DNA from 3 places in the Mesorhizobium sp. LCM 4577 genome. Region 3 is predicted to be linked to each of the others. Evidence: predicted binding sites of a transcription regulator. Region 3 holds the regulator's gene; each other region holds the start of a gene.
The links. The regulator PhoB, encoded in region 3, activates phosphate uptake and scavenging genes when phosphate is short. The targets are predictions, from matches to a motif close to TGTCATNNANCTGTCAT.
Positions count from the first base shown of each region.

Region 1: the regulator PhoB is predicted to act here: its motif matches at 1,927-1,943, upstream of phnF (phosphonate metabolism transcriptional regulator PhnF).
Region 2: the regulator PhoB is predicted to act here: its motif matches at 1,569-1,585, upstream of LCM4577_RS01945 (DUF1045 domain-containing protein).

Region 1 covers NZ_MDDU01000009.1:63,478-66,749, reverse strand. Annotated here, with positions in the region: gene LCM4577_RS13415 (zinc-binding alcohol dehydrogenase family protein) at 1-878, shown strand, start outside; gene phnF (phosphonate metabolism transcriptional regulator PhnF) at 1,154-1,900, opposite strand; gene phnG (phosphonate C-P lyase system protein PhnG) at 2,024-2,485, shown strand; gene phnH (phosphonate C-P lyase system protein PhnH) at 2,485-3,096, shown strand; gene LCM4577_RS13395 (carbon-phosphorus lyase complex subunit PhnI) at 3,098-3,272, shown strand, end outside.
Region 2 covers NZ_MDDU01000001.1:396,166-399,437, forward strand. Annotated here, with positions in the region: gene LCM4577_RS01940 (alpha-D-ribose 1-methylphosphonate 5-triphosphate diphosphatase) at 1-594, opposite strand, end outside; gene LCM4577_RS01945 (DUF1045 domain-containing protein) at 722-1,429, opposite strand; gene iolB (5-deoxy-glucuronate isomerase) at 1,664-2,476, opposite strand; gene LCM4577_RS01955 (hypothetical protein) at 2,859-3,071, opposite strand; gene iolE (myo-inosose-2 dehydratase) at 3,153-3,272, opposite strand, start outside.
Region 3 covers NZ_MDDU01000056.1:54,519-57,790, forward strand. Annotated here, with positions in the region: gene pstB (phosphate ABC transporter ATP-binding protein PstB) at 1-558, shown strand, start outside; gene phoU (phosphate signaling complex protein PhoU) at 579-1,286, shown strand; gene phoB (phosphate regulon transcriptional regulator PhoB) at 1,304-1,993, shown strand; gene LCM4577_RS33455 (ROK family protein) at 2,319-3,272, opposite strand, start outside.

The DNA.
Region 1 (3,272 bases), on a different contig from region 3:
GCAAGCACCCTTTCCTGGCCTATCCGCGCATCATGGGCCATGAGGTTTCGGGCACCATCGTCGATAAGGGGGATGGCGTCGATCTTGCGGTCGGCGAGCCGGTCATCATCAACCCCTATATTTCATGCGGCAAATGCATCGCCTGCCGGCACCGCAAGCCGAATTGTTGCGTGAAGATCGAGGTGCTCGGCGTCCACCGCGACGGCGCCATGTGCGACGAAATCCTGGTGCCGGCCCAGAACCTTTATCCCGCGAACGGCCTCTCGCTGTCCGATGCCGCTGCGGTGGAATTCCTGGCGATCGGCGCGCACGCCGTGCGCCGCTCATTGGGCGCGCCCGGCCAGCGCACGCTGGTCATCGGCGCCGGCCCGATCGGTCTCGGCACGGCGATCTTCGCCCGCATCGCGGGGCTCGACGTCAGCCTGCTCGACATGAGCGGCGAGCGCCTCGGCTTCGCCGAAAAGGAGCTTGGCTTTGCCGCGCTCGACACCTCGAAGGCGACAGCCGACGAACTGGTGCGGCAGGCGACCGGCGGCGAAGGGTTCGACCTCGTCTTCGACGCGACCGGCAACACGCAATCGGTGCAGTCGGCCTTCGCCCATGTCGCGCATGGCGGCACGCTGGTGCTGGTCAGCGTCGTCAAGGACGACATCGCCTTCTCCGACCCCGAGTTCCACAAGCGCGAGATGACGCTGATTGGCAGCCGCAATGCCCTGAAGGCCGATTTCGAGCATGTCGCGGCCTCGATCCGCAACGGCGCCGTGCCGTTGAACAAGCTCGTCACCCACCGCACCACGCTCGCCGGAACGCCGCGCGACCTGGCGCGATGGACGCATGAGAAGTCGGGGCTGATAAAGGCGGTGATCGAGGTGGGGTGAGGCGCCGGTTCCTTAGCGCGGAAATGCCGGCGGGACAGCACCCCCTCTGTCCTGCCGGACATCTCCCCCGCAAGGGGGGAGATTGGACGTCGCGTCCGCTTTCGCCAATCGCCAACGTCGCAGGATGAAAAGCGCCGGCGGCGCAACTGCCGATCTCCCCCCTTGCGGGGGAGATGGCCGGCAGGCCAGAGGGGGGTGGGCGGGAACGCGGCGCCTGTTGCTCGTCTCCGAGCCGCCGTCCAGGATCGTCCCGACGGAGCTGCGCCCCTGAAAACCTAATCGCCAGCGGCCAACCTCAACTCCACCCGCTCTGCCGGAAAGCGCGACTCCGCGAACTGGATCGGCTCACCGTCGAGCGTCACGTTGACGGCGACCGTCACCAGCACGATGGCGCCGGGCTGCAGATCGAGCGCTGCAAGGTCGTCGGCGTCGGCGTGGCGCGCCGACAGCACGGTTGAATGCCGCAGATAATCGTTGATGCCGAAACGCTTGAGCGAKGCGGTGATCGACCCCGTCTTGGCCATCGCGTCCTCGATGCCTGCGAAGCGCTTGGCATCGAACCAGGTCGTCGCCCGCGACACCGGATGACCGTCGGCCTCGCCGCGCGTCTCCAGGCAAATGACGGCCGCACCCTTGGCGATGCCCAGCGCCTCGGCAATGCGCCGGCTGGCAGGCTCGGTGGATGACGACAAGAGCGCGATATGCCGCTCGCTCGTCTGCCCCTGCAGCCCCGTCGAGAAGCGCGTGCGCGCGCCGATCGGATAGGACAGCCGCTTGCGCGACAGGACGAAGGTGCCGCGCCCCTGCTCGGCCCTCAGCACGCCTTCCTGCACAAGGGCCGCAATGGCGCTGCGCACCGTATGGCGATTGACGCCGTAGCGCTCGGCCAGCGCGACTTCAGGCGGCAGCGCCGCATTCTCGGCGAAGTCGCCACTTGCGATCCCCTGCAATATCTTGTCGGCGATCTGCCGCCACAGCGACACGCCGTTACGCCTTTCGATGCTGTTCGCCAGTCCAGCCATCATCGCCCCAAGCATTTTTCCCGGGCTGTCATCCACCCGTCATGGACTCCCGTTACGAGGTAGGTATAATTTGTATAGTTGTCTATATCAATAGACAAATTTATGCATGCAAGGAGCGATGCCATGCGAGGACAGGAAGCGCGCGAGCAGGCGGGGCGAAAAGCCTTGATGGCGACGCTGGCGCACGCCGAAGCCGATGAGATCGCCCGTCTCTGGAACGAAGCGGGCCTGCCTTCCGAGGCCGAGCTTTTGCGCGGCCCCGAAACCGGGCTGGTGACCGTGCGCGGACGGATCGGCGGCGGCGGCGCGCCGTTCAATGTCGGCGAGGCGACGGTCACCCGCGCCACGGTGCGGCTGCCCTCCGGCCAGATCGGCCATTCCTATGCGCTCGGTCGCGACAAGGGCAAGGCCAGGCTCGCGGCGATCGCCGACGCGCTCTGGCAGGACCCGGCCCATCGCGAAACGGTCGAGACGAAGCTCGCCGCACCCTTGCGCGCGGCGCTCGACGCGGCGCGCGAGACCCGGCGCGTCGAGACGGCGGCAACGAAAGTGGATTTCTTCACCATGGTGCGCGGAGAGGACTGATGAATATCGCCACGCAATCGATCGACGGCGGCTTCGCCGACCCGGTCTTCAACGCCCAGGCCGTGTTCCGCGCCATCATGGACGCGATGGCGCGACCGGGCACCGTCCAGGACCTGCCGCAACTCGCCCATCCGCCGGCGCCGTTGTCGGCGACGGCCGGCGCCGTGGCGCTCTCGCTCTGCGACAACGACACGCCGGTGTGGCTCGATCCGCCGCTGCAGGCGGAAGCCCCGGTCAAGGCCTGGCTCGGCTTCCACACCGGCGCGCCATTGGCCAACACGCCGGCCGACGCGCATTTCGCGTTGATCGCCAATCCGAAGGAGATGGCGGCGCTCGACGGTTTTGCGCAAGGCACGCAGGAATATCCCGACCGCTCGACGACACTGATCCTCCTGGTCGACGACCTTGCCTCGGGCCCGTCGCTGCTGCTCGAAGGACCCGGCATCGAAAAGACGTCGATGATCGCGCCTCCGGGCATGCCGCGCCATTTCGTCGAGCAGTGGAAGCAGAACAACCAGCGTTTCCCGCGCGGCGTCGACATCATCCTGGCGGCGCCGGGCAGCCTCGCCTGCCTGCCGCGCACCACCCGCATCAAGACGATGGAGGCATGACATGTATGTCGCGGTGAAAGGCGGCGAAGCCGCCATTGCCAACGCGCACCGCCTGCTTGCCGACCGCCGCCGCGGCGACCGTTCGGTGCCAGCGCTGCGCCTCGACCAGATCGTCGAGCAGCTGGCGCTCGGCGTCGACCGGGTGATGAGCGAAGGCTCGCTCTATGATCGCGAGC
Region 2 (3,272 bases), on a different contig from region 3:
GAACTTTTGGAAGTCGCGGTCCGTCAACTTCAGCTTGCGCTGGTAGTAATAGGCATAGGTTTCGAGGTTGACGAACTGGCGCTGTCCGGGCGCATGGTCCATCAGCGAGGCGAGCTTCACCCGCTCGTCAGTCTCGAAATTGGCGAAGGCCTCGAGGCAATCCGGCGCTGAAACCTCGCAGCGCAAATGGATGAAATGGTCGGCTCTCAGCCGATCCTGGCGCACGCTGTCCTCGATCGCGTCGGCCAGCTTGCGGACGTCGTCGGATTTCAGGTCGGCGTCCTCGTCCATGCCGACCCGCAAGGCATCGAGCACGGTGGTGATGCCGGCGGTCGCCACCTGCGCGTCATGGGCAAGCACGGCGGCGATGGGGTTCCAGCGCACTTTCGGGCGCGGCGCGTAGTGGCCTTCGAGGTGGTCGGTGTGCAGCTCGACGAGGCCCGGGATGATGTAGTCGCCGCCCATATCCTCGCCGGCGCGGGCGGCACCCGGCTCGACGGCGGCAATCAGGCCGTCGCGTAACAGAAGCGAGCCCTCGACGATTTCGTCAGGCAGCACGATGCGGGCATTGGTGAGAACGGTTTCGGCGGTCATCTCAGGCGGTCCTATCTCGAGCGGTCGGCAATCATCAGAGCAATTCCAGGAAAAGTGCTTTGCGGTTTTCCGTCCGGAATTGCGTAAAAACTAAAGATAGGGCGGTTCAGCGTTCCGCTGATCCGCCCTAGGCGGTCTTGCGGGCTTGGCCACGGCCAAGCGCGTGGTGCGAAAGCACCATGAACGGGGCACCAGGCTCGCTTTCGACGAACAAGGTCAGTGCATCCACCGGCACCGGCTGCCGCAGCACATCGGCGAACAGGCCGTCGATCGCCGCGCGAAGACGTGGACTTTCCTGCGGCCCGACCCGCCCCGACAGCGTCATGTGGAAGCGGAATGTGTCGAAGACGTAAGGATAACCCCATTGGCAGAGGTTGCGGAACTCGTCCGGCTTCAGCGCATCGGGGCTGCGGCGTTCGATCTCGGCCTCGGTCAGCGGTGCCCGGAACGGATCGAAGGCGCGCACCACCTCGCCGGCGAATTCGTTGAGCGGCGCGAACTGCGTCTCCGGCACCAGCGCGAAGAAGCCATCGATCTGCCCGACGACCAGACGCGGGATGACGACCGGCGGCGTCGCCTCGGCGAAAGCGTCGAGCGCGGCGCGCAGCGAGGCTTCCGTCTCGTTCGGCGCCAGCCGGAACGGCGCCTTCAGCGTCGCGTGGAACCCGTAGCGCCTGGCGGAGGCGGTGTGGAAGGCGACTTCCGCGGCCGACAGATCGCCCACGGCCTCCACCGGCCGCGTCGCCGCGCCGAACGGGTCGCGGCCCAGCCAGTTGGCGGCAATGCGCGCCAGTGGCTCATCCTGTCCCGGTGTGTAGTAGATGGCGTAGCGCATCGGCGTTCCTCGTCAAGCGCGCTGCGCCCCAAAGGATCATGCGACGCGCTTCAAGTCATTGTCTTGGCAAGTCGTGGGTCCAAAAACGCCAGGGCGCTCGCGGCGACATGCATCAGACCCGCTGCCATAGGTGATTTCCATGACGGATTGACGAAGCTTTCATGGGTTTTCGAAGGCAAGTCCAGCCGCAAGCTCGTTAGCCGACGATTTTCCCGGACTGGACCAATCCGCCGATCAGGCCTTCATCAGCCACTCGTGCTCGGCCGCGTTGTGGAATTTCCATGTCCGCTTCGGCCCGGCCATGACGTTGAGGTAATAAAGGTCGTAGCCGTGGCAGGCCGCGCAGGGGTGATAGCCCTTCGGCACCAGCACGACATCGCCGTCCTCGATCGCCATCGCTTCGTCCAGCTCGCGCACGCCATTGCGGTCGGCATCGGTGTAGACGCGCTGGAAGGCAAAGCCCTGCGGCGGGTTGAGGCGGTGGTAATAGGTCTCCTCGAGATAGGATTCGGCCGGCAGATTGTCCTGGTCGTGCTTGTGTGGCGGATAGCTCGACGTGTGGCCGCCGGGCGTGATGACCTCGACCACCAGCAGCGAATCCGCCGGCTTGCCCTCGGGCAGGATGTTGGTCACGTATCGGGTGTTGGTGCCCTTGCCGCGCACTTCCTGGCCGAGATCGTCAGGCCCGATGACGCGCACCGGCAGGCCACCACCAAGGCCGGGTGCCGAGCAGACGGCGAGCTCCAGCTCGGTGTCGGCTGTCACCGTCCAGTCGGCGCCCTCCGGCACATAGACCGACCAGGGCTTGCCCTCGAAGGGCGACATGCGCTCGCCAAGCAGGCCGAGATCCTTGCCCCCGGCCGAGGCCTTGCCCTTGCCGGTGACGAAGACCAGGCAGACCTCGCGGTCGACCGTCTTGCCAGACGCCGTCTCGCCCGCCTTCAGCCGATGCAGATCGAAACCGACATAGGTCCAGCCGGCGCTTTGCGGCGTGACGTGAGCGACGTGGCCGTGGCCTTTGTCGGCCTTGACGAGCAGTTTCGACATTTTTTGTCTCTCCTATCCCTATTCGCTCTGGCGGGCTGGCGACCCAGAGATTCCATCAGCTGAGGAGTCCGGCGCGAACCTTCGCGATTGGCCGTGGCCTCCAAACTTCGTCATCCTAGGGCGAAGCAGGAGCGAAGCTCCGTCGCGGAGACCCTAGGATCCATGCCGTTACCTCCGACGTGGAATGCCAGCAGCGCAGAATTCTGCACCGTCGCAACGCTTCAAAGTCATGGCATGGATCCTAGGGTCTGCGCTGCGTCGCTGAGCTCCTTGCTCCGCCCTAGGATGACGAGGCGAGGGGCGTTCCGGCCAACCGCCGACGCTTGCGATCCTCTGCGCAGGCAACATCCGCAAGGTAAGGACCGTTGCACCATCGACCGATTCATTCCTTCGGCTCGGCCGGAGGCTTCCCCTCCTCGACCGGCTTGTAGAGATAGAAAAACTGCCACACGGCATATCCGGCGAAGCCGAGCGCGATGACGCCCCAGAACGGCGTGCCGGAGGCGAACTCGATCGCCGACCAGATCAGGCAGACCGCGACGACGGCGATGCGCCGCCACAGCGGCCGGAAGAAGGGGTGCTCATAGTCTTTCATCGCGCCAATCCAGGATTTGCCAAAGCGCAACGGATAAACCGCGCGCCCCGACTAATCCATCATTCATGACGAATCCACCGTTTACGCCGGAAACCCTTGTGTCTCCACCGTGTAGCCGGCGGCCGTCATCACCCGCATCAGCTCCTTGTGGCCGACTTGGGCCATCTTGAGCGGCGGGTTCTTCTTCGGATCCTGCTCGGC
Region 3 (3,272 bases):
CTGCTCGACGGCAAGAACATCCTCGACCGCTCGCAGGACCTCAACCTGCTCAGGACCAAGATCGGCATGGTTTTCCAGAAGCCGACCCCGTTCCCGATGTCGATCTACGAAAACATCGCCTTCGGCGTCAGGCTCTATGAGAAGATCAGCAAGGCCGAGATGGACAGCCGCGTCGAGCAGGCGCTGAAGCGCGCCGCGCTGTGGAGCGAGGTCAAGGACAAGCTCAACGCCAGCGGGCTCAGCCTTTCCGGCGGCCAGCAGCAGCGCCTGTGCATCGCCCGCACCGTGGCGGTCAAGCCCGAGGTCATCCTGCTCGACGAGCCGGCCTCGGCGCTCGATCCGCTGTCGACGGCCAAGATCGAGGAGCTGATCGACGAATTGCAGGCCGACTATACGATCGTCATCGTCACCCACAACATGCAGCAGGCGGCGCGCGTCTCGCGGCAGACGGCGTTCATGTATCTGGGCGAGCTGGTGGAGTTCGACCGGACCGAGAAGATCTTCACCTCGCCCCGCGAGAAGCGCACCCAGGACTACATCACCGGCCGCTTCGGCTGAAGACATACGAGGACATCATCATGGCCGAACATACCGTCGCCTCCTTCGACGAGGATCTGAGGCAGATCAGCCGGCTCATCAACGACATGGGCGACCTTGCCGCCTCGATGGTCGGCGCCTCGACCAGGGCGCTGCTCGAAAGCGACAATGCGCTGGCGCAGCGCGTCGTCTCCGACGACGCCATCATGGACGCAAGGCAGCGCGAGCTCGACGACCGCGCCATCACGCTGATCGCCAAGCGCCAGCCGATGGCCGACGACCTGCGCAGCGTGGTCGGAGCGATCCGCATGGCGGGCGACCTCGAGCGCATCGGCGATCTCGCCAAGAACATCGCCAAGCGCGTCGGCTCGGTCGGCGTCAGCGCCGCGCCGCGCGACCTCACGCATTCGATCGATTCCATGGCGCAGATGGTGCTGATCCAGGTCCAGGGCGTGATCCAGGAATACACGGTGGGCGATGCCACGGCGCTGGCCAAGCTTCGCAACGACGACGAACGCATCGACGTCAAATACACATCCGTCTTCCGAGAGCTGTTGACCTATATGATGGAAGATCCGCGCAACATCACCGCTTGCACGCATCTTCTGTTCTGCGCCAAGAACCTCGAGCGCATCGGCGACCATGTGACCAACATCGCCGAGAACGCCTATTATGTGTTGACCGGCACGCAATTGCCCGCCAACCGTCCGAAGCAGGACGAGACGGCAATGTCGGCGCCGGCGGCCTGACGGAAAAGGTTACCCCGATGATCGCGCCACGCATCATGGTGGTGGAGGACGAGGAGCCGCTGGGGGTGCTGCTCCGCTACAATCTCGAATCCGAGGGTTACCAGGTCGAAGTGGTGACCCGCGGCGACGAGGCCGAAATCCGCCTTCAGGAAAACGTTCCCGACCTGCTCGTGCTCGACTGGATGGTGCCGGCGGTGTCCGGCATCGAGCTTTGCCGGCGCCTCAGGATGCGGCCAGAGACCGAGCGGCTGCCGATCATCATGCTGACCGCGCGCGGTGAAGAGAGCGATCGGGTTCGAGGTTTGTCCACCGGCGCCGACGACTATCTGGTCAAGCCGTTCTCGACGCCGGAGTTCATGGCGCGCGTCAAGGCGCTGTTGCGCCGCGCAAAGCCTGAGGTGCTGTCCAGCGTGCTCAAGGTCGGCGACATCGTGCTCGACCGCGAATCGCATCGCGTCTACCGCAAGAAGAGCGAGATCAGGCTCGGCCCGACCGAGTTCCGGCTGCTCGAATTCATGATGCGCCACCCCGGCCGCGTGTTCTCGCGCAGCCAGCTGCTCGACAATGTCTGGGGCGAGACGATCTATATCGACGAGCGCACCGTGGACGTCCATGTCGGCCGCCTGCGCAAGGCCGTCAACAACGGCCGCATGCCCGACGTCATCCGCACCATCCGCGGGGCGGGCTATGCGATCCGGGAGGATTAGGTTCGCCGTTCGCAGAATGACGCGTCCGCTACCGGATCGCATGCGTTGGCGAGTAGCCGGGACGGTCGTGCTTCGTCATCGACGGGCGGAGCAAGGAGCGTAGCGACGCAGCGCAGACCCGAGGATCCATTCCGTGACGTCGACGCGCTGCGGCGGCGCAGAATTCTGCTCGGCTGCGCCCGACGTCCGAGGTAACGGAATGGATTCCAGGGTCTCCGCGACGGAGCTTCGCTCCTGCTCCGCCCTGGAATGACGAAGCTTCGGGGCCTTCGCTAATCTCCGGTGTCCAGCGGGACACTCGAAACCAACGATCACTCAAAGTGGCTCAAGCGACGTGCTTGCCCGCTCTTGCCTGAACCCCCGGCGCGAAAATCTCCTGGTCGACGAAGGTCAGCGCGCGCATGGCGCAGCCTTCGCGGATCAGCGGCAGCTCGTTCGGCTCGGTGTCGAAGGAGATCGATTCCGAATGCTGGCCGCCGGCGGTCTGGGCGATCGCCTTCCTCAGCGCCGGCTCGATCAGGTCGAAGGCGGCCGCGCTGACGCCGACCATGGCGACGGGCGCCGGATCGATGAGGGCGAACAGGCTGCCGAGGCCGAAGCCCAGCGCCTCGCCGGCCCGGCGATAGGCCTCCCGCTCGGGACCTTCCTCGAGCCGGGCCTTCGCGGCAAGCGCGCGCATGTCGGCGTCGCCGACGTCCGTCGGCGCGGCATCCTCGCTTATGCCCATGGCGCTGCGCCAGATGGCGTAGTTGCCGGCATAGGCCTCCACGCAGCCGCGCCGGCCGCAGCGGCAAAGCGCGCCGCCCGGACGGTGGATCATGTGCCCGAACTCACCGCCGGAGGAATGTGTGCCGGTGAACAACTGGCCCTTTAGCACTAGGCCCATGCCGATGCCGTGCGACAACAGAATGGCGATGAAATTGTCGCGATAGCGGTTGGGGTCACGCCACTGCAGCGCCACCGCCATCATGTTGCAGTCGTTCTCCATGGTGGCTGGAATGCCGAATTCCCTCTCGAGGATGTCGGCAAAAGGAATGTCGGTCAGCGGCGTGATCGGCGACCACAGCATGGCGCGCGCGTGGGAATCGGTAATGCCCTGGATACCCATGGCGATGCGGGCGACGCTGCCGACGTCGAGGTCGGGATCCTGCAACCGACGCCGGACGATCGCCATGCATTCGCCGATCAGTTCTTCACGCGGCATGACAAGTGTGTCCAGGCGCTGCTGCTCCTCGGCAATCACCTGGCCGGCATAGTCGATGACGGCGACCGACAGGAA